Regions from separate parts of the Clostridium fungisolvens genome, predicted to be linked through region 1. Evidence: riboswitches for the same ligand, from Rfam matches in the RefSeq annotation. Region 1 holds a riboswitch; each other region holds the start of a gene.

The links. A riboswitch is a leader RNA that binds a small molecule or an ion and turns the genes downstream of it on or off. The one in region 1 is predicted to bind thiamine pyrophosphate.
Region 2: linked by a shared signal. The riboswitch ahead of thiC (phosphomethylpyrimidine synthase ThiC) and the one ahead of bsdtw1_RS09715 (ABC transporter ATP-binding protein) in region 1 are both predicted to bind thiamine pyrophosphate.
Region 3: linked by a shared signal. The riboswitch ahead of thiT (energy-coupled thiamine transporter ThiT) and the one ahead of bsdtw1_RS09715 (ABC transporter ATP-binding protein) in region 1 are both predicted to bind thiamine pyrophosphate.
Region 4: linked by a shared signal. The riboswitch ahead of thiM (hydroxyethylthiazole kinase) and the one ahead of bsdtw1_RS09715 (ABC transporter ATP-binding protein) in region 1 are both predicted to bind thiamine pyrophosphate.

Annotation. Positions count from the first base shown of each region.
Region 1 is NZ_BLZR01000001.1:2,283,338-2,288,827, reverse strand. Features, by position in the region: gene rny (ribonuclease Y) at 1-738, shown strand, start outside; gene bsdtw1_RS09720 (stage V sporulation protein S) at 1,121-1,381, shown strand; TPP riboswitch at 1,539-1,638, shown strand; gene bsdtw1_RS09715 (ABC transporter ATP-binding protein) at 1,856-2,620, shown strand; gene bsdtw1_RS09710 (ABC transporter permease) at 2,620-3,402, shown strand; gene bsdtw1_RS09705 (ABC transporter substrate-binding protein) at 3,383-4,387, shown strand; gene bsdtw1_RS09700 (Chromate resistance protein ChrB) at 4,601-5,131, shown strand; gene bsdtw1_RS09695 (YkvA family protein) at 5,150-5,482, shown strand.
Region 2 is NZ_BLZR01000001.1:3,886,321-3,891,810, forward strand. Features, by position in the region: gene bsdtw1_RS17125 (thiazole synthase) at 1-482, opposite strand, end outside; gene thiF (sulfur carrier protein ThiS adenylyltransferase ThiF) at 482-1,285, opposite strand; gene thiS (sulfur carrier protein ThiS) at 1,287-1,481, opposite strand; gene thiC (phosphomethylpyrimidine synthase ThiC) at 1,523-2,821, opposite strand; TPP riboswitch at 2,954-3,055, opposite strand; gene bsdtw1_RS17145 (GerAB/ArcD/ProY family transporter) at 3,134-4,219, opposite strand; gene bsdtw1_RS17150 (hypothetical protein) at 4,378-4,593, opposite strand; gene bsdtw1_RS17155 (Ger(x)C family spore germination protein) at 4,618-5,490, opposite strand, start outside.
Region 3 is NZ_BLZR01000001.1:4,594,962-4,600,451, forward strand. Features, by position in the region: gene bsdtw1_RS20390 (sensor domain-containing diguanylate cyclase) at 1-320, opposite strand, end outside; gene bsdtw1_RS20395 (DegV family protein) at 579-1,421, shown strand; gene bsdtw1_RS20400 (PadR family transcriptional regulator) at 1,430-1,882, shown strand; gene bsdtw1_RS20405 (hypothetical protein) at 2,172-2,381, shown strand; TPP riboswitch at 2,411-2,512, shown strand; gene thiT (energy-coupled thiamine transporter ThiT) at 2,588-3,292, shown strand; gene bsdtw1_RS20415 (MTH1187 family thiamine-binding protein) at 3,305-3,595, shown strand; gene bsdtw1_RS20420 (ferredoxin) at 3,643-3,831, opposite strand; gene bsdtw1_RS20425 (Mrp/NBP35 family ATP-binding protein) at 4,038-4,880, opposite strand; gene bsdtw1_RS20430 (YhfM domain-containing protein) at 4,900-5,490, opposite strand, start outside.
Region 4 is NZ_BLZR01000001.1:1,907,431-1,912,920, reverse strand. Features, by position in the region: gene bsdtw1_RS08100 (anti sigma factor C-terminal domain-containing protein) at 1-547, opposite strand, end outside; gene bsdtw1_RS08095 (RNA polymerase sigma factor) at 537-1,046, opposite strand; gene thiE (thiamine phosphate synthase) at 1,640-2,260, opposite strand; gene thiM (hydroxyethylthiazole kinase) at 2,250-3,086, opposite strand; TPP riboswitch at 3,377-3,488, opposite strand; gene bsdtw1_RS08080 (cupin domain-containing protein) at 3,672-4,379, opposite strand; gene bsdtw1_RS08075 (FtsZ/tubulin family protein) at 4,622-5,490, opposite strand, start outside.

The DNA of each region.
Region 1 (5,490 bases):
GATGGTAGAATTCACCCAGCTAGAATAGAAGAAATGGTAGAACGAGCAACTAAGGATGTGGAAAATGATATTAAGGAAGAAGGAGAACAAGCTACCTTCGAAACCGGAGTACACGGACTACACCCTGAATTAATTAGACTTCTAGGTAGATTAAAGTATAGAACTAGTTATGGTCAAAATGTTCTAAAACACTCTATTGAGGTTTCATACTTAGCAGGACTTATGGCATCTGAACTTGGTTTAGATGTTACACTCGCAAGAAGAGCTGGTTTGTTACATGATATTGGTAAAGCTGTAGATCAAGAGTATGAAGGACCTCATGCCTTAATAGGTGGAGATTTAGCTAAAAGATATCATGAATCACCAATAGTAGTTAATGCTATAGCAGCTCATCATGGTGATGTAGAAATGCTATCTCTTGAAGCAGTACTAGTTCAAGCAGCTGATGCAATTTCGGCAGCAAGACCAGGCGCAAGAAGAGAAACCTTAGAAGCTTATATTAAGAGATTAGAAAAGCTCGAAGAAATTGCAAATTCATACGAAGGTGTAGAAAAGTCATATGCCATTCAAGCTGGAAGAGAGATTAGAATTATGGTTAAACCAGATCAAGTTGATGATGCAGGGGCCATTGAAATGGCAAGGAATATTGTAAAGAACATAGAAGAACAATTAGAATATCCAGGACAAATTAAAATAAATGTTATTAGAGAAACCCGTGCAGTTGACTATGCCAAGTAATTATAAAATACATTTTGTGAAAACAAAATGTATTTTTTTACTGTATATGAAATTATAAAATTTTTGAGTTAATTAAACCTAGATATTTCAATATTTTAGAATTTTTTGTAGCTATAAAGTAAAAAATAAAACCTATTCGCCTGTAAGTTTCCTAATATACATTCAGAAAGTCATATGCGTAAAAAATCACTGAAGAAAGTCGCTTCAGTGATTTTTCATGCTTTTTAGTGACTTGTTTATTATTTGTAAAAATTTTATAAAATTTTTAAAAAAATAAATTTAAAAAAAGAGGTTTTTCAGAGTTTATATAGAATATAGATAAAGTAGGTAATTATTATACTTTATGTAAACGATATCGAAATTTCTAGGAGGTCATATAATAATGGAAGTATTAAAAGTATCAACAAAATCTAATCCTAACTCTGTGGCAGGAGCATTAGCTGCTATAATAAAAGAAAAAAATATCGTAGAAATACAAGCAGTAGGTGCGGGAGCTATAAATCAAGCTGTTAAGGCTATTGCAATTGCTAGAGGCTTCGTTGCTCCTAGTGGAAAAGATATAGTGTGTGTACCAGCTTTCACTGATATAATGATTGATGGTGAAGAAAGAACAGCAATAAAATTAATAGTACAACCAAGATAATATTAAGAGGAGCTTTTACACAAATGACAGTAGTTCATGTGTACGAGCTCCTTTTTGTATACGATTAAATCCTTAATGTTTATAATATTCTTAAATATAGATTTATATAAATATCATGAAACTATTGACATTTTTCGGTTTAAACTATAAAATTTATCTGTAATGCTAGGGGGGCCATTAAGGCTGAGATGAAGTTTTTCAGACCCTTTGAACCTGCACTGGGTAATGCCAGCGAAGGGAAGTTTTAAGACAATATGACAGGTAAATCTAAGGTTATGTGGATTTACGATTATTAGATTATTAACTCTTTTCGTTGGTATGGCAAATACTGATTGAAAGGAGTTTTTTTGAAGTTTTCGGAAAAATTGTTCTCAAAATGTTATCCTATTTGGTAGGCATGGTTAGTACAAGTTTTCGTAATATCTAAAATATTTTATTTTGATATGGAGACTATAAAAAAGTTAGATAATTTATATGAAAGTATTGGAAATTAACAATTTATCGTTTAAGTATAAGGATTCAGAAAAGTTGATAATTGATGATCTGTCCCTTACTATCGATAAAAATGAGTTTGTTACAATTATTGCGCCAAGCGGCACAGGGAAAAGCACTCTCTTTAGATTGATTTTAGGTTTGATTAAGCCACAAAAAGGTACAATAGAAGTGGTGAAGGACGACAATAAAAATATAATAGGCTACATGCCCCAAAAGGACTCTCTAATGCCCTGGAGGAATATTCTTGACAATACATCAGTTGGACTTGAATTAAATGGTCACAGCAAAAAAGAAGCAAGGAAAATAGCAGCTGCTTATTTTAAAGACTTTGGACTTGAAGGAACTGAAAAATACTACCCTTATGAATTATCTGGTGGCATGAGACAAAGAGCTTCTTTTTTAAGAGCTATAGTAAATAAGCCTTCAGTACTTTTATTGGATGAGCCTTTTTCTTCTTTAGATGCATTAACTAGAAGAAAGATGCAGACGTGGCTTTTAGAACTTTGTCAAAGGGAAAAGAATACTGTATTTATGATAACCCATGATATAGATGAGGCTTTACTTTTATCAGATAGGATACTTATTTGTACTGAAGTACCATACAAAAATTTAAAATCTATAGAGGTTAATATAGATAGACCAAGAAGCTATGAAACTACACTTTCAAGTGAGTTTATAGAATTAAAAAGAAGTATTTTAAATATTCTTGATGCGTTGGAAGAGAATGATAGGGGGAATTCATGATGAAAAAGATAAAGGATTATATATTTCCTTTAATGTTCTTATTACTTCTACTTCTAGCATGGGAGTTTTTAATACCATACTTCAAAGTGCCGAAATATATTATACCAAGACTATCTATGGTGCTTAAAGCATTATGGACTCAAAGGGAACTATTATATGGACATTCCATTATAACCTTAGGAGAAGCGGTACTTGGGCTTATGATATCTGTAATTATTGGTATTTCTTGCGCTCTTTCCATTTATCTTTGGAGAAATGTTGGGAAAACCTTGTATCCTATTATAGTATTTTCTCAAACAATCCCTACAATAGCTTTATCTCCGATTATGGTTATGTGGTTTGGATATAGCATATGGTCAAAGGTAGCTGTAGTAGTACTGTTTTGCTTCTTTCCTATCGTTATAAGTACGTTGGATGGGCTAAATGCTGTAGATAAGGATCTAGAGGATGTTTTAAAAGCTCTAGGTGGAAGTAAGTTTCAAATATTTTTTAAACTTCATATGAACACTGTGCTTCCTAATTTTTTAAGCAGCTTTAAGATAGCCGCTACCTATAGTGTTGCAGGAGCTACCATAGGAGAGTGGTTAGGTGCAGAAAAAGGCTTAGGTATATATGTGAAGAGAACAGCAGGTATGCTGCAATCAGATTCGGTTTTTGCAGGAGTGTTAGTTTTATCATTTCTAGGATTAGCCTTATTTTCTACAGGTTTTTTGCTAGAAAAGATTTTATTAAAATACAGAAGAGTAATAAAGGAGAGTAATTATGAAATTAAAAAAGATTAGTATTTTATTAGTTATGGTAGTAATGTTAGGTTTATTTTTAAGTGCATGTACTAATAAATCCAATAATAAAGACGAAAAAAGTGCTACTAAAGAATTAAAAGAGATTAATGTTCTTTTAGATTGGTATCCAAACGCAGTACATACATTCTTATATGCTGCAGAAGAACAAGGTTATTTTAAGGAAGCTGGATTAAAAGTTAATTTAATTACACCTGCAGGTACAGATGATGGAATTAAATTAGTGGCAGCAAATAAAGCTGACTTAGCTATAAGCTACCCTAAACAAGTGATCTTAGCAAGGGGCGAAAACATTCCAGTTAAGTCTGTTGGTGCAATAGTTAGAAGCCCATTAAATCAGCTTATGGTACGTAAGGATTCAGGAGTTAAAACTTTAAAAGATCTAGAAGGTAAAAAGGTTGGATATGCATCCTTTGATATTGATAAGGAAACAGTTAAGGCAATGGTTACTGCTGCTGGGGCAGATGCTTCAAAGGTAAACTTTGTAGATGTTGGCTACGATTTGATGCCTGCAATGGAAACAAAAAGAGTTGATGCAATAATAGGTGGATATATAAACCACGAAAAGCTACTTTTAGAAAAAGAAGGTATTGAACTTATCACTTTCAATCCAGTAGATTATGGAGTAGCAAACAGCTATGAACTAGCATTTATTGCAAGTGAAGATGGACTTAAGAATAATAATAGTGCAATACAAGCATTCTTAGCAGCTGCGAAAAAAGGTTTTGAATATACCAAAAACAATCCAGATAAAGCTTTAGATTTAGTTTTAAAGGCTCAAAATAAAGATTTCCCACTTGATTCAGAAGTTGAAAAGAAGAGTTTAAGTATATTACTTCCGCTTATGGAAAATGAAAGCGGTAAGTTCTTAAGTCAAGATGAGAATGTTTGGGATAAGAATATTAAATGGTTACAAGATAAGAATTTACTAAAAGGAAAAGTTGAAGGTAAGGATCTAATTCAATAATCTTATACAGTATAAGAAAAGTACCTATAGCAAAAAAGCTCTAGGTACTTTTTTCTTTTAAGTCAAGAAGAAGATAATTTTAAAAGAAAATATTTGTTCGGCTAATATCTTTCCAATAAACATTGACATTATATGTAAGCAGTACTATATTATTCATGTAACCAGTATTACATGTAACCAGTATTACATATACATAATAAAGGAAGTGGAAAATTGAACTGGAGAACTTTGATATATCAAATACCAAGAGAACCACAAAAAAATAGAATGGCTGTATGGAGAAGATTAAAATCTATTGGAGCACTAAATGTTTTTCAATCTATCTGGATATTACCTGAAACTAAAGAGAGCAAAGAGGAGTTTAAGAGGCTTGAAGAACAAATTAATACTAGTGGAGGTCAAAGTATTAGCTGTATTACTTTAATAGATGAGGAATTAAAAAACAAAAAATTAATCGAGCAGTTTAATAAGGAAAGAGAAGCGGATTATAAAGAACTGATTGAGAAGTGTGATGATTTCGAAGCTGAAATTGAACGGGAAACTAAAAGAGAGAATTTTACCTTTGCTGAGATAGAGGAAAATGACCACGAGATAGATAAACTTAATACTTGGTTAAAAAAGATAGAAAAAAAGGATTATTTCGGATGTCCAATGAAAAATGAAGTATTGAAGAGAATTGATGGATGTTCATCATTATTAGCTGAATTTAGCAATAAAGTTTTTGAAATAGACGAAAAGACGTAGATTTCAGGGAGGATTGTAGTGATAACAAAAATAAAACAATGGGCTAAAAAGTTGAAATCTAATATAGCGATACTTTATCTTGCATATAAGCATGAATTGACTCCGTGGTATGCAAAGTTGACAGTTATTATAACTGCTGGATATGCTCTAAGTCCTATAGATATCATACCATATTTTATACCTGTACTTGGATTTGTTGATGATGCAATTGTGCTTCCTGCGCTAATTTGGCTGTCCTTAAGACTTATACCTAATAGTGTTAAAGAAATTTGTAGGGAATCAGCAGAAGATGTTTTTTCAAAGGGAAAACCCAAAAATTACATAGGTGGTAGAATTATTATGTTGATTTAGATATTAAT
Region 2 (5,490 bases), 1.6 Mb from region 1:
CCTCTGTTACTTCCAATAGGTGCTCCAAGAGGCATTACAGCAGCTGCTCCTGCACTTACCATTCTTTTAGCATCCATGATATCTGGATTCATGTACGGAAGAACTATAAAACCTTCTTCCGCTAATACCTCTGTTGCCTTTATAGTTTCATAATTATCTGGGAGTAAGTATTTATTATCTGACATAATCTCTATCTTTACCCAGTTACCACAGCCTGCAGCTTTTGCTATTTTTGCAAGTCTTATAGCTTCTTCAGCATTTCTTGCGCCAGAAGTATTTGGCATTATAACACAATTGCTTATATAATTTAATATATTTTCTTCTTCATCACTAAAATTAACTCTACGTAAAGCTGCAGTAACAACTTGAGTTCCGCTAGCTCTTATTATATCTGGAATTATTCTATTTGAACCATACTTTCCAGTACCTACAAAAAGTCTACTTTTAAGTTCTACTCCACCGATATTTAATAAATCTCCCATTATATTTCCTCCCCTAAAATAATTCTTACTGCTGCATTTGCTTCATGATTAGCTGCAACTGCAACTCTTGAAGCCATAAGCCCACAGCCTATTGCCGCTTCTGTTTCCATATCTCCAACCATATAAAGATTGTCCTTTAGCTTTCTAGTTATAATAGAATTACTGCTGTAAAAGCCCGAAACACCAGAAGCAGCTATTATTTTCTTATCTTTCATACCACTTAAAACAGTTCTTACCAAAGTTGCTTTTGCTGAAGGATCATCAAAAGCCTCGATTATTATATCAACATCTTGAAAAATATCTTCAATATTACTTTCATCAAGCCTAATATCTTTTATTTCAACATCTACGAAAGGATTACAATCATTTATTATATCTTTCATAGCTTCTGTTTTCTTCATACCAATATGTCTTACAAAATAATACTGCCTATTCAAATTACTAGGTTCAACTATGTCAAAATCAATGAGCAAAAGCTTTCCTATACCCATCCTTGCTAAGGCTACTGCCGCATTGGACCCAAGACCTCCAAGCCCGGCAATACCAACCTTAGCTTTTTTAAGTTTCTCATGAACAAAGGGGGTATGCCTCGCTACCATAAGAGCCTCCAGCTCTTCCTTAGAAGGCATCTCTCCTCTTTTTATTAAAACAATCTTATCTAGTGCCTTAACCTTTATATCTTGCTTTAATGGAAAGGAGTTATATATTAGTATATCTGCATCTGCCTTAAAATCTTCTCTTATAGAGTAAGCTGTACTATCATCTGCTACTTCCCTTAGAACCTCATTTACATATATTCTCAATTTAGCCTCCTCCTACAAATCTTATTAATTCTACTTCTGAATCAGATCTTAACTTTTTAATCGAGTATTCATTCTTATCAATAATTATTCTATCTACTTCTACAACAACTTTATCTGAATTTATCTTTAGTTCTTCTAAAAGTTCTTCTACTGTTATGTTCTCTCTGAACTCTTTCTTTTCTCCATTTAATAGCATCTATTACAACTCCAAATATAAATTCTTTATTTTAAAATCTTCTAAATATTTAGATCCTCATTGTTTAATATCTTTTTCATGGTTCTCATAGAACACATCTTTCCACACATTGTGCAGCTATCTGGGTTTTCTGGTGAAGATTCTTTTCTGTATCTTCTTGCTTTTTCCTCATCTATGGATAGTTCAAACATTTTCTCCCAATCTAGATCTGCTCTTGCCTTACTCATTGCATTGTCCCAATCCATTGCACCTTTCACTCCTTTTGCAATATCTCCAGCATGAGCTGCTATCTTTGCTGCTATTATTCCTTCCTTCATATCTTCTAAGGTTGGAAGTCTTAAATGTTCCGCAGGTGTAACATAGCATAAGAAATCAGCACCACTAGAAGCCGCAATTGCACCACCTATAGCTGAAGTTATATGATCATACCCTGGAGCTACATCAGTTACTAAAGGTCCTAGTACATAAAAAGGGGCTCCATGGCATAGTTTTTTTTCCAAAAGCATATTAGCTTGTATTTCATTTAGAGGCATATGTCCAGGTCCTTCAATCATAACTTGTACATTTCTTTCCCAAGCTCTCTTTGTAAGTTCACCTAAAGTAATCAATTCCTTTATTTGTGCTGGATCAGTAGCATCCTTTATAGAACCTGGTCTACAAGCATCCCCTAAAGAAATTGTAATATCATATTTTTCGCAAATATCTAAAAGCCTATCATAATACTCATAAAATGGATTTTCAGCTTTATTAAGTTCCATCCATGCAAAAAGCAACGAACCTCCTCTTGAAACTATGTTTGTAAGTCTAGGATTGTTTTTTACTATCTTAGCAGTTTCTTTGTTTAGTCCTGCATGAATTGTTACAAAATCCACTCCATCTTCTCCATGCTTTTCCACTACTCTGAAAAATTCATCCACAGTTATATCCTTAAGATCTTTATCATAGAAGCCTATAGCATCATACATCGGAACTGTTCCAAGCATTGCAGTAGACATGTCCACAATCTTTTTTCTTAGGTGTTCAGTTTTTCCATAGTTAGATAAATCCATTATTGCTTCAGCCTTCATATTTATCGCAGTTCTCACTTTTTCCAATTCAACATCAAGGTCACAACAGTCCTTTGAAATTCCTAAGTTTACATTTATCTTTGTTCGAAGGCCTTGTCCCACACCTTCCGCACTTAAAGATTTATGATTTTTATTTGAAGGAATAACAACTTTACCTTCAGCAATAAGTGTTCTTAGGACTTCTACATCTAGTTTTTCCTTTTCTGCAACTACTTCCATTTCCTTAGTTATAATTCCTTTCTTAGCAGCATCCATTTGTGTTGTGTAATTCATACAATAATCTCTCCTTAAATATAATTTTTTTAATAAAGAAAACAAAAAAGCAGTCAATTGTAAGAAATACAAAAGACTGCTTAACAGCATATTTATTCAAATAAAAAAACTTGCAAAAAGCAAGCTTAAGTACGAATAAAGCCCTTGCTTCCCTACGATGGTTCTAACCATATCAGGTTCATGGAGTTAGGATAAAGTATCCCTCTCAGCCTTGCGGCACCCCCAGCAAATATCTGGTATATTTAATTTTTATTAGTTTTACATGACGATTATACCTCTATTATATTTATTTGTAAATTAAATATTGGTTATTTACTGCTTTAAATTTCTAAGTTTAGCTATTATAAGTGATGTTATAGGAAATAATATTTCTGGAATCCAAGCATAGACTGGATATATATTTGCAGCAGTATATGACTGATTTACTGGTGATTCATACATAGTAATTGAAAATATTATGCTAATAATAACTATAGGTGAAACCATATGTTTGTAGGTTCTAAGTTTAAGAATTTGAGCTAAGCTTAATACAGTTCCATAGCAGAATATCGCAATTTTCATGAATACATTAAATAACAATACAACTGCTATTAATGATTCTAGCCTGCTGATAATATCAGCGATATCTATTAGCTTTGCAACTTGAAGTGAAGACTGAATCTCCAATTCACCTACTATTCCGAGGGCTAGTGTATTTCTAACAACAATCAATAGGAAAAATGCTACGCCTATGAACATCCCTTTGAAAGAATATTTCTTTATATTTTCTTTATCTCTTACGCTTGGAAATATCATTAGAAATATTAAAAGTTCTCCAAATGGTATTACAGTTATTACATTTACCCCATGTAGAAACTGAATTGAATTAAGTTGAAACATAGGTAACATATTTTTAATATCATATTGCTCAAAAAGCATGATAATAATTATAATGGCTATTACTATTGTAAAAACAGTAAAAAACGGTGCCATTCTTGCTAGAACCTCTAATCCTTTCCTAATTACATATATACAAGCGATACTTATAGCCACTATAAAGACAATAATATCTGTTTCCTGCATAAGAAAAGTAGAGAAAAAATCAGCTATAAATCTTAAATTTGCAGCCACTATGAACCAAAAATGATATATATAAATGATTGATATGAATTTTCCAAGATATTTTCCATATGTAATATCATTTATCTCTATAATATTTTTTTCTGGAAAGCGCTGAACCAAATTTAAATAAACTTGCAGCAAAAAGCATAGTATAAAAATACTTACCACAACTACCACCCAAGTATCTTGTTTAGTAACTCCACTTATAAAAGTTGCAGTGAGCGTAGATCCTTGAAGTAAGGCTATTATCAGAAACATTAACTCTGAGCTTGATATCATGCCCTTCTCTATCTTCATAATCAGCACTTCTCCCATTATAGTTTCAAACTTATTTATGTTATCTAGCTTAGTGATTCTTTCTAGACTTTTTATAGCCTATCAGAAGTTAATGTAGTAACTTCCGGATATAATGTTTTTTAATAAAATATGTAAAAAAATTAGTATACAAATTCTATTTATCTATAATTTAAATGAAGTAAATCCTTAATTATATATTGTAAAATTTCTACTGGATTGAATATAGGAATTCTCAAAACATAAAATATACTTATAATTAATGCGATTAAAGTAAATATCCCAAAAGCTAGCAATTCTCTAAATTGCCTTTTTCTCAGTAGCTCTGAAAGTTCCATAAGTATTATAATTACAAAGGAAATAATCATCAAAAACATATATTCACCTCATAAAATATGCTTCTATTTTCCTTGATAAGTAGATGGCTTTGTTATTTTACCCATTCTTCTTATTTTTGCATCTACTTCCACATTAACAGTTATTTTCTGAAACTCAGTATCCCACTTATTCTCAATTGCCTTCCACTTCTTTGGTTTATATTTATATATCAGATCTCCAAATCCAAATACATCTGCATTCATTTCTTTAGCTTTACTCCAGGTAGACAAAACTTGATTGCCAATATATAAATTTTCATTTTCCTCAACAACCTTGATGATTTTTGGTATTGACAAATCTTCTGAAGATGTTTGTTCCAATATATCTCCTTCTGCATCAATATATATATTCATATATATATGTTCACCTTCCACCTTAGGTTTTATATGAGTCTTTGCTCTTAATATTCTTACAGCCACTTTATCATTTCCATTTGGAGAATTTACTGTAATCGTTCCATACTTTACCTTATTTATTCCCCATAGCAGCCCCATGGATTCACTTTCATTAAGCTCACCTATCATTTTGTCTTTTTTAAAAACGGCTGTGCTTGCTATATAAGGTACCTTTGTTTTCTCATCAACTGTTTTCATATCTATTATTGGTATAACTGGTGAAGTGGTTTTACTCATTAATCGTGCCGTAAATTCTTTAAAATTTATGCTTGGAAGTTGAGATACGTTTTTTTCATTTTTAATCAATTTGCCTATATTGATCCCTGGGTCATCCTGTGTATTAGTATTAGTTTCAAGAATACTTGCAGCTTCCCCATTACTTACTAGCATCCAAGTTAAAGGTCTCATCTCTCTTTGTCTTAAAAAGAAATCCAATTGTTCACTTATTCCTTGCTGTGCTAAATCTTTGTTGAATATAACTACTTGATTATGTGCGAAGAA
Region 3 (5,490 bases), 2.3 Mb from region 1:
TCTCTTTTTATCTTCATGTTTAATAGATCTTTGGGATATCCTTTGATTGCTCTATAGTGAAAATAATCGTCTTCTTCTAATACTAGAACACTACCTCTATTAGCTTTACTAATTATAGACATCGCTGAGTCCAGCATAATTTCATACACTAAGCTTCGACTATCAGTAGTGCTTATCTTTTTACCCATACTATATATTTCTTTCTTTATTATTTCTATCTGCATAATATTATTTTTCAACTTAATATTTTTTATAATAAAAAATATTATAAAAAATAATTGAAAAGCCAATACTATATATATCAGAAAATCTTTTTTCAAAATCTTCACCCCAAAAAATAAAAATAAACTTAATATTGACACCTTAAAATTACAATTACCTTTACGTACAACCTGCTCTTATATTATAATTAATTTTTTAATTTTTTTAAATATATGATTGAATAATTTAATACTTATTCAACGCAATATATGTATAATATTCAAATGATCAAATTTTTTTCTTCAACTATATCAGTATTGATATAGTTATCACTTGTGATATAATTTAATCATAATAGATCTGAGGAGGAATATACCTTGCAAAAAATAGCTTTAATTACTGATAGTGGCTGTGATTTAGACACTGAAATTTTAAATAAATATAATATGTTTTTCTTACCTTTAAGAATTATATATAAAGATAATGATTATTTAGACAGGCTAGAGATAAGCCCAGAAGAGTTATACCTATCTCTTGAAAAAGAAATACCAAAAACATCACTTCCTGATGGACAATTTATAGAAAATACCTTGAACCAAATTGAAGCTCAAGGATATACACATGCTATATCTATAAGTATATCGTCCGGACTTTCTGGCACTGCAAATAGTTTAAGAATAATAGCTGAGAATCATCCAAATCTAAAGACATATATCTTTGATTCTAAAACCTTAAGTATGCCTCAAGGCGCTATAACTTTAGTAGCAGCTGAAATGATAGAATCAGGTAGCACTTTTGAAGAAATAATCGAAGTTCTACCAAAACTTAGAGAAAAAACTGATGGTTACTTTACACTTAAAACTCTAGATTATTTAAAAAAAGGTGGAAGAATCGGAAAGGTTTCTGGAACTATAGGAGAAATGCTAAATATAAAGCCAATAATCTCTATAAATGATGATGGTATTTATTTCACTCATTCTAAGGCAAGAGGTAGAAAGCAAGCTATAGGTAAGTTAAGAGAAATACTAGATGAGCATCTAAGTATCTCTAAATGTAAGGTTTGGATACTACAGGGTGATGCATTGGATGAAGCAAAAGCTTTCTTAGAAGTTGTAAAGGATTTACCAAATATAACTCATATAAGTATATCAACCATCGGGCCAGCATTAGGGGTACACGCAGGACCTGGACTCTTAGGCCTTGCTATACAAAGGGAATAGTCGTTATAGTGGACGAATTTAAATTTAGTAACATAGAAGATATAAAAGCTGAAGAAAAACGCCTGTATGAGGAATATAAGCAAAAACTCAATGAGCTAAAAAAAGTTCAAAAAGAAAAAGAGGCCGTAGGACAAGTACTTACTAAAGGTCTGCTTCCAATTTATGTTCTTTATATATTAAGTTTGGGTCCTACAAACGGAAATGATATATCTCATAAAATAGGAGAAAGAACTAATGGCTTATGGGTTCCTAGCACTGGCGGAATATATCCTTTACTAAAGAAGTTTGAAAAAGAAGATCTTATACTCGGCGAATGGGATGATCCTAAGAAAAAATTCATGAAAGTTTACACTCTTACAGATAAAGGTTTCAAAGAATTTAACAACAGAAAATCTCTCCTAAAAATTAAGATAGAAGAAGCATTAGATGTTTTTAAAATAATTTATTCTGATTTATATTAGAAGTATTTATACAATCAGATTCTCAACTTTATGTACTGATTTTTCGTCAAAATATTGAAGTAAGACTTTTATAAGTCTTACTTTTTTTATTCTTTATAAATTTATAATTCAATTAGATAAGGCTATGTTTAAGAATATTGTTGAAATTAATTGGTTATACAGAAGATGCTATATGAGCGAGCAATTACAATTAAATGATTTTTTCAGTATAAATATTTATTAAAAGTAAAGACTAGTGTTTATAAAAAAGATTTTTTTACGTATATAAATTTAGCAAAGAGGTGATTTTTTGAAAGGAAAAGTTTTAGACATGAACAAAACCGATGCTTTCATATCTTTAGAAGATGGAAGCACTATAGATTTAGATGTATCTAGGCTCTCTCAAAATGTTAAAGTTGGCGATACAGTTGATATACCCATAACTATGAGGAATTCTGTTGATACAAATTCCTTCTCACATGATAAGTCTAACAGCAATAAACAAATTGATTTTTTCTAAAATTTGGAGTATAATAATGCTAAATTAAAACAGTGTGCTAGGGGTGCCTTAAGGCTGAGAGATGACTTCGTTCATTAACCCTCATACCTGATCTGGATAATACCAGCGTAGGAAAGCGTTATTGATAGTATATCAACCGTATTCCGTCTGGAATACGGTTTTTTTCTCTCGCTTTTCACTCCTTAAACACTAAAAGGGGGATTATTATGATTAATTACTTTAGTCAAATGGTTAAAGAATTTTTTGAGGGACTATCTAAATTTAGCAGTTTACCAAAAAATTTAGCAGACATCTTTACAAACCCTATGAATGTTATAGCATTATTAGGTTGTGCAGTACTAATAGGAGTTTTTGCAGCCTCAAGGAAAATTAAATTTGATGCAAAGCTTATAGCAAGAATTGCCTTAGCACTTGCTCTAGCTACTATTCTACAAGCGCTTAAATTATATCACTTTCCTCAAGGTGGAAGTGTTACTCCTGGAAGTATGATTCCTATAATACTTATCGGGCTAATATATGGTCCATCTGTTGGCCTTCTAACTGGATTTTTATATGGTTTGATAAATCTTCTTACTGATCCTTATATTGTTCATCCAGTGCAATTACTATTTGATTACCCTTTAGCATTTGCTGCTCTTGGTTTATCTGGTTTCTTTAAAAACAGCAAAATACTAGGTGCAAACACAAAGTTGTTAGCATGTATTATTGCAATTTTCGGAAGGTTCCTATGCCATTTTATATCTGGAGTTGTATTCTTTGGTGAATATGCACCTGCTGGTACATCTGTATGGATATATTCCTTAACTGTAAATGGCTTAATAATGGGCGCAGAGGCAATCATATGCGTTATAATACTTTATTTCCTACCAGTTGAAAGACTTGTTAAACAAGCCTCTCTAGGCTCATATTAGTGAGGTATTGATATGGTCATAGTAGATATAGCAGTAATGCCATTAGTTCCATGTGCAAGTGAAGATGAAATGTATAAAGTAGTAGATAAGGTAATTGAGTATATAGGACAATCAGGGTTAAAATATGAAGTTGGTGCCATGAGTACAACTATTGAAGGTGAATTGGACAAAGTATTTGAAGTAATAAAAAAAGCTCACAGGATACCCTTTGACCTAGGAATTGACCGAGTAGTAACTGTTGTTAGACTCGATGAAAGGTATGGCGGTATTTCAATTGATGAAAAACTAAAAAACCATAGATAATTAAAGTAAAAAAGCAGTGCTAAAAGCACTGCTTTTTCAATATAGTACTATTCTACTGATATTGCATTTACAGGACAACTTTCTTCAGCTTCCTTAGCTGAATCCTCTACTCCTTCAGGAACATCAGGATTTACCGCTGCAGCTTTTCCATCATCCTCCATATCAAATACCTCTGGGCAAATAGATGGACAAAGTCCACATCCAATACAAGTATCCTTATCTACGTCAGCTCTCATAAAACTTCCTCCTCAAAAATAATTAACATCTATATTATCTCCTAAAGGTTTCATTTTATGTCTAGAAAATGATAATTTAACAATGAAACTTGAATATTTAATTAATAGCTTTATTAACGCATCATGTTGAAATGAATTGAATAGTCATCCGATGCTTTAATACTGTTAGGGCTAAATTTAAGGTTAATTCATATCACAGAAGTCTTTTAATATAATCCTGCAAAGAGCATTTCATATAAGGCATTATCTGCTACGTAACCTTCTGCTTTTCCTTCTTCTAAAGCCTCAGTTAAATCAACATTTATCGGCAACTCACAGATAAGTGGTAACCCTAAATACTCTGCATGTTCTTCTGCAGATTTTTTAGAAAATACTCTCATCTTTGTACCACATCCATCACATTCTATGTAAGACATGTTCTCTACAACGCCTCTTATTTGTACTCCAACCTTTTCAGCCATAATAACAACCTTTTTAACAATCATTGAAACCATGTCTTGAGGAGTTGATACGACCACAATTTCTGATATAGGAAAACTTTGCATTACTGTAAGAGCTATGTCACCAGTTCCTGGTGGCATATCTATCAGCAAGTAGTCTAAATCATCCCATACAGTATCAGTGTACATCTGATTTAGAACCCCAGTTACTACAGGTCCTCTCCATATAACAGGCTGAGCTTCTTCAGCTGTAAGCAAATTCATTGATATTACCTTTATTCCCATTTCTGTTTCAACAGGAATAAATTTAAAGTTGTTATTATCATCTATTGGTAGCATTTGTGCTCGCTTTTCATTGATCCCAAAGAACCTTGGCATTGATGGACCTGTTATATCAGCATCTAACACTCCAACTTTATACCCTTTCTTTCTCAAGTGAGTAGCCATTATACCAGTAACAGTAGATTTTCCAACTCCACCTTTTCCACTTATAACACCAATTATATTTTTAATATTACCGTATTTAGGCATAACCTTAACACATACATTTGTACCGCTTTTAGCGCTTGAACATTTATCTTTACTTGCACATGTTGAACAATCTCCCATTTATAGTACCTCCTATTTTCTACCAGGTATCTGGCTTTTTATCTAATACGTTTATTTGCCATGCATTAAAATCATCATACTTACAATCTACATAGTAATTTGTTTGAGAATTATCTTTTTTATTTGTTATAGTTACTATAGTTTTAAATGTTTTAGTCTTATACCCTTGATTTTTAACGCTAATTATTACATTGAACTTATCTGAATTTTTATCCACCAACTGGCCATTTGGAATTATGGATTTTATATCTCGTTTGAACTGCTCTAAATCAGTAGATAAGATGTACTGCGCACAGTCCCTATCATCAGAAATATCTATCCCAATACTTCCATCATCTTTCATCAACCCATCTTTATTCTTTTTTATAACCTCTAATATAGAAGAATAATATACATTTTCAAATTCTCTAGGTTTCCTGATAAAAGATAAGTTTTGTATTATATCATTATCTAGTCGCTTTGGAACTACGTATATAGATTTATCATCATAAAAATTGCCGGTTTTCTTATCATATATACCAACTACATAATTAAACTTCTTTACTTCTTTTCCCATTTGCATTTCAAATACATAATCTGGTGCAAGAGTGGATTTTTCACTTACTGCTTT
Region 4 (5,490 bases), 380 kb from region 1:
CTGCTAGCTTATTTGCACCAATCTTATCGATAACATCTAAATTATTTATATAATTATCATATTTTACAGAAGGATGATAAAATTTCATAATGCGCTTTCCAGCTTTGTTATAACTTGTCATTTCATTTATATTACTACCACCAAACAAGGTAAATCCTAAATCACCATATATTCCATTAATTAAAGGAAATCCATATCCCTCCTTATAGCTTCCATCGGTTATAGGTTTATTACCTAAGAATCTATATCTTACAAAATCTATTTCCCCTGTAAAAATCCTATCATCAAACTGAATATTCCCTATATAAGCATTCGGCATACTTATATTATACCAAGTGCTCAAATCCATCTGTTTCTGTTCTCCCATATTATTCAAAATTTTTGCGTTAGATATCAGTACTACAAAACTTAAAATAATTACTATCATTAGACTCAATATAATTGTTCTTAATACAGAAAAAATTTTAGCCTTTTTTATAACTTTACTAAAAACAGGCTTTTCTTTTTCTCCAAATAACTCTTTTAATTTTTCATCATCACTTTTCAAATCTATCCCTCCAAACCTTTTTAAACTGCTCTCTGGCTCTAAACAAATAAGTCTTAACAGTATTCTCATTTATGTCCAAAAGCTCTGCGATTTCTCTATAAGATAATCCCATTTCATACTTAAACACCAATAGATTTTTATGAATATCACTAATAGAATTTAAAGCTTTAAGAATTTCTTCCTTTTGTTCTAAATCTAATATAAAGTCCTCAACTAGTTTGCTGTCATGTAAGGTTTCTTTAAAAATATCTTCGTCTATGCTCATATGAATATGTCTATTGTTCTTCCTACACAAATCATAATATTTATTAATTGCAACCTTAAAAAGCCATGAAGACATCTTATCAGATTGTATTCCATCAATGTACTTTAGTGCTTTATAGAAGGTATCTTGTACTATATCTTCAGCATTGTCTTGGCTGCAACCCAGCTTTATCAAATACTTATGAATGAGCTTCATTTTTTGCTCAAACATCTCGTTAATTAATCCATAGCTCATTCTTTCCTCCCTCTATAAAGTAAATATTTTCGGTAAAATTTAAAATTATCACCCTGTCTAAATATAGCCATAATTTTATTTCCTTTAATTTGAAGCGCTTCATTAAGTAATACTTATACCCAAATACAAACAATAATCTTATAAAAAGTTAGATTTTTACAACTCACCCTTATGGTTTTAATTTAGGTATCTATTACTAAGACGTTCTATGTTCAAATATGTATACAATTATTTTACATGAAAAATTTGCTGAAGCGAACTTTTATCAGCGAGTTTTTTTGTGCATCTGCCTTTCTGAATGTATATGAGGAAAATAGGCAGGCGAATAAGTTTTATTTTTTTTACTGTATAGCCATAAAAAGCTCCTAAAAACATTGAAACTCCCCATTTTTGCTAGCTTGAAAATTCTATATTTTCTTATACCGAAAAAAGGATAATAAAGAAATAAAAATTATATTTCCTTATTATCCTTCTAATTTAATTGATTTTCGCTCACTATTTCCTGGAAAATATATCCATACATTGAGGATTATATACACTTTTCCTTAAACAGCAACTCTTTATTTATTAATAAGCTTACAAACAAGCCAAAGTTATATCAATTCCTTCAATTCCTTCGCAGCTAAAGTTATTTCATCTTTACCTAAAATATCCGATATTACAGCTACCCCTTCGATATTTGCAGGTTTAAGAAGTGCTACATTTTTTGATGAAATACCTCCAATAGCTACAACCGGAATAGATACACTTTCCTTTATTGCTTTAAGTAATTCTATAGATACTGACTTTGCATCATCCTTTGAACTTGTTGGAAATACAGCTCCTACACCTATGTAATCAGCTCCATCTTTTTCCGCCTTTTTAGCTTCTTCAATAGTTGAAGTAGACACACCAACTATCTTATCCTTTCCAACTATTTTTCTCACTACTTCACAAGGCATATCACTTTGTCCTACATGAATTCCTTCAGCGTCAACTGCTAATGCAATATCGATTCTATCATTTATTATAAGAGGGACCCCGTAACTGCTTGTAACTTCTTTAACCTTTAAGGCTACCTTATAAAAATCAGAAGTAGTTATATCTTTCTCTCTAAGCTGAACTAGAGTTGCGCCACCCCTTATTGCATCTTCAACAGCAACAGCTATATCTCTTCCTTTTAATATTCCTCTATCCGTAACTAGATAAAGCTTGTAATCTATATTACTCTTCATTTATTCTTCCTCTTTCAATTATTACATCCTCATTTAGATTGTATATGCCATCTATTATTCTTGATTTTAATGTACCCGTACTTTCATTATTCTTATCTAGATTTTCGTATGCTACTTCTCCTGCAATGCTCATAGAAGTAATACCTGCAAGAGCTGCTATAAGAGCACTGTCTGTTGCCCCCAAGTATGAACCAATTAGTGACGTACACATACAACCAGTCCCTGTAATTTTAGCCATAATCTTATGTCCATTATGTGCTGTATATAGTGTATTTCCATCTGTTATGATATCCACTGCTCCAGTTATTGCAACTACTGTATTTAACTTCTTTGCAAAGTTTTTCGCCACTTCTTTTGCTATTGTAAACTCATCAGCATTTTCGTCTATAGTTTCTCCTGAGTCTACTCCTTTAGTTTGAGTTTCTATACCGTATAAAGTCTTTATTTCTGAAAGGTTTCCTCTTACAACTGATAACTTTACTTCATTTAATATTCTCTTTGCTACTTCTGTTCTATAAGCTGTTGCACCAGCACCAACTGGATCTAAGACAACAGGAATATTTAACTCGTTAGCTCTTTTTCCGCCTTCAAGCATTGCTTCCACAGTTCTGCTATTTAAAGTTCCAATATTTATAACGAAAGCTGAAGCAAGTGATACCATGTCACGTACTTCGTTGATATCATCAGCCATTACTGGTGATCCACCTATTGCTAAAGTTATATTAGCACAATCATTTACAGTTACATAGTTTGTTATATGATGTACTAAAGGAGTTTTCTCCCTTACGTTGTTTAATGCTTCTGAAACCTTTTTATTTATTCCCATTTGTTAATCTACCTCCAGGTTAATATTATTTTATTTAGCAATTATTCATCTAGGACTTCTTTACATTAGCCCTTATACTTGTCCAAAATCAATGCATTTACAGTTTCTTATGCATCTGCCTTCCAGAATATATATGAGAAAAACCTGGCAGACGAATAAGTTTTAATTTTTATTGTATAGCCATAAAAAATTACAAGATCATTGAAAGCTATAGGTTTAGCTAGCTTTAAGGTTCTATAATTTCCTATACAGTAAAAAAGCACAAACCCATAGGATTTGTGCTTAAATTAACATTTCAAATAAACAACTTCCTACGCTGGCATTACCCAGTTCAGGTTTTAGGGTCAAAGAATTGCGGTTCTTAATCTCAGTTGGCCAAATCCAACACCCCTGTGTTAAGGATGTACTACTTCAATCGGAAAATCATTTTCAAAGCACGTAGTTTTATGTCATACTCTTTCAAAAATTAAACTCCAATGAAAGTAATATATCTCTAAGTATTTATTAAGTTTTATAAAATCATCATAACATATCAATATATTTCCTTCAAGTAATTGATGAAAACATTAAGATTATTATTACTAATTAACGTTTCTTTGCTTCAGCAGCTTCTGCATTTGCTTTTGTAACATGAACAGTGCCATGTGGATGTTGAGGAGGTGCATAAATGGAATATAGTTTAAGAGGTACATTCCCTGTATTAATTACATTATGCCATGTACCAGCTGGAACCATGATTGCAAATTCATCTGCCACATTTGCTTGAAAATCCATTTTCTCTTTAGTTTTTCCCATCCTAACAATCCCTTGTCCTTGTTCAATTCTTAAAAATTGATCAACATTAGGGTGAATTTCAAGTCCTATACTATCTCCGATATCAATGCTCATTAAAGTAACTTGAAGATGTCTACCTGTCCACAGAGCAGTACGGAAAGTATTATTCTGTTTTGTGGCTTCATTAATATTAACAGTATAAGGTTGTGGACCATAGTCTTTTAGGGTAACTGGACTTCCACCGCCAACAGCAGTTGGTTGTGGTGCATCAGCTCTAAATCCATATACCTCTTCATCATTGAAAGGAACATAATATGAATCAAAATCTCTATTCTCCTGATTATGGTATGGATTATGGTACTGATTTTGGTATTGATTATAATGTTGATGATGATACATTGGTGTATTATAGAGATGATTAAAAGGATAAATGTAATAGCCATAGTACATATTGTATGGATTATACATGGCCATGTTATTAAAATAAGGATTTGGGTAACCCCAATAATTATTATACATGTTATTCCTTCTTTATATAATTTTACAGAATTATATTATGTTATAATTCTGAATATGTGCATGTATACACTTCAAATAAAAGTTTTTATAAAACCTTTAATAGGCTTTATTATACTTAAAATTAATAAATTTTGTTGTCACTAAAATTCTATCCTATGTAATAAAAAGAAGAACCCAAACGTCGTAGGATTCTTCTTATTTTATAATTCAACTATTCTATTACTAAAATTTCCAAGCTCTTTTTAAAAAGCATAATTATCCTCAAACAAATCGCTAAGGCCATCAATTTCTTCTTTGTTTTCTTCACTATCTGTATCCAAATCAATGATAACACTTCTTTTTCTATTTCTTGTAAGTTTTCTTTTGTTCTTATCTTCTAAAGCCATCTTTATTAATTTTATTGATTCTGTTGGAGTTTCACAGCCTCCAAGTACTATTATGTTATTCTTGTTATTGTACGTTATATATGTGCTTCTGTAAACTTCAAATAATTTAGAAACTTCATACGGATCGTATCCGTCAATTTTCAGGTTGATTCCTAGGTAATCACAGTCATACGTATCTGGTTGAACAAATACGCTATTTTGTATAGCTAAATCAACAGCAGTTTTAGCATCCTTCAAACCATCATATAGTTTTAATACTAACCCAGATCCCTCTGCAGTATTTATCCTAAAGGAATCTTTGTTGTCTATACTTCCATCAGCATGAATACCTATTATGTTGTATGATAAATCTAAACTTTCAATAACTTCATTATTAATTTCTTTATATGTATTTCTCTTATTGTTATCTACAAACTTAACGTCATTTATCAAATCCATTATACTATTTATGTCATTCCAACATTCTATAGTGTTTTTAAATGCTAACTCATCTTCCTTTAAGCTAGGTAAGATTGCTACTACATTCACTTTAGCATTTGGTAATACCTTTTTCGCTATTTGTATAAAGGTTTTTATTGCACCAGAACCTGTTCCCCCAGCCATTGTAGTAAATACTACAACTACTTCTGTCAGAGGATACTTACTTAGTAGTGTTCCTATTGGATTAATATTATCTTTAATCATTTCCTTTGATTTATTTCTATCTCTTCCTGAACCATCGGTTC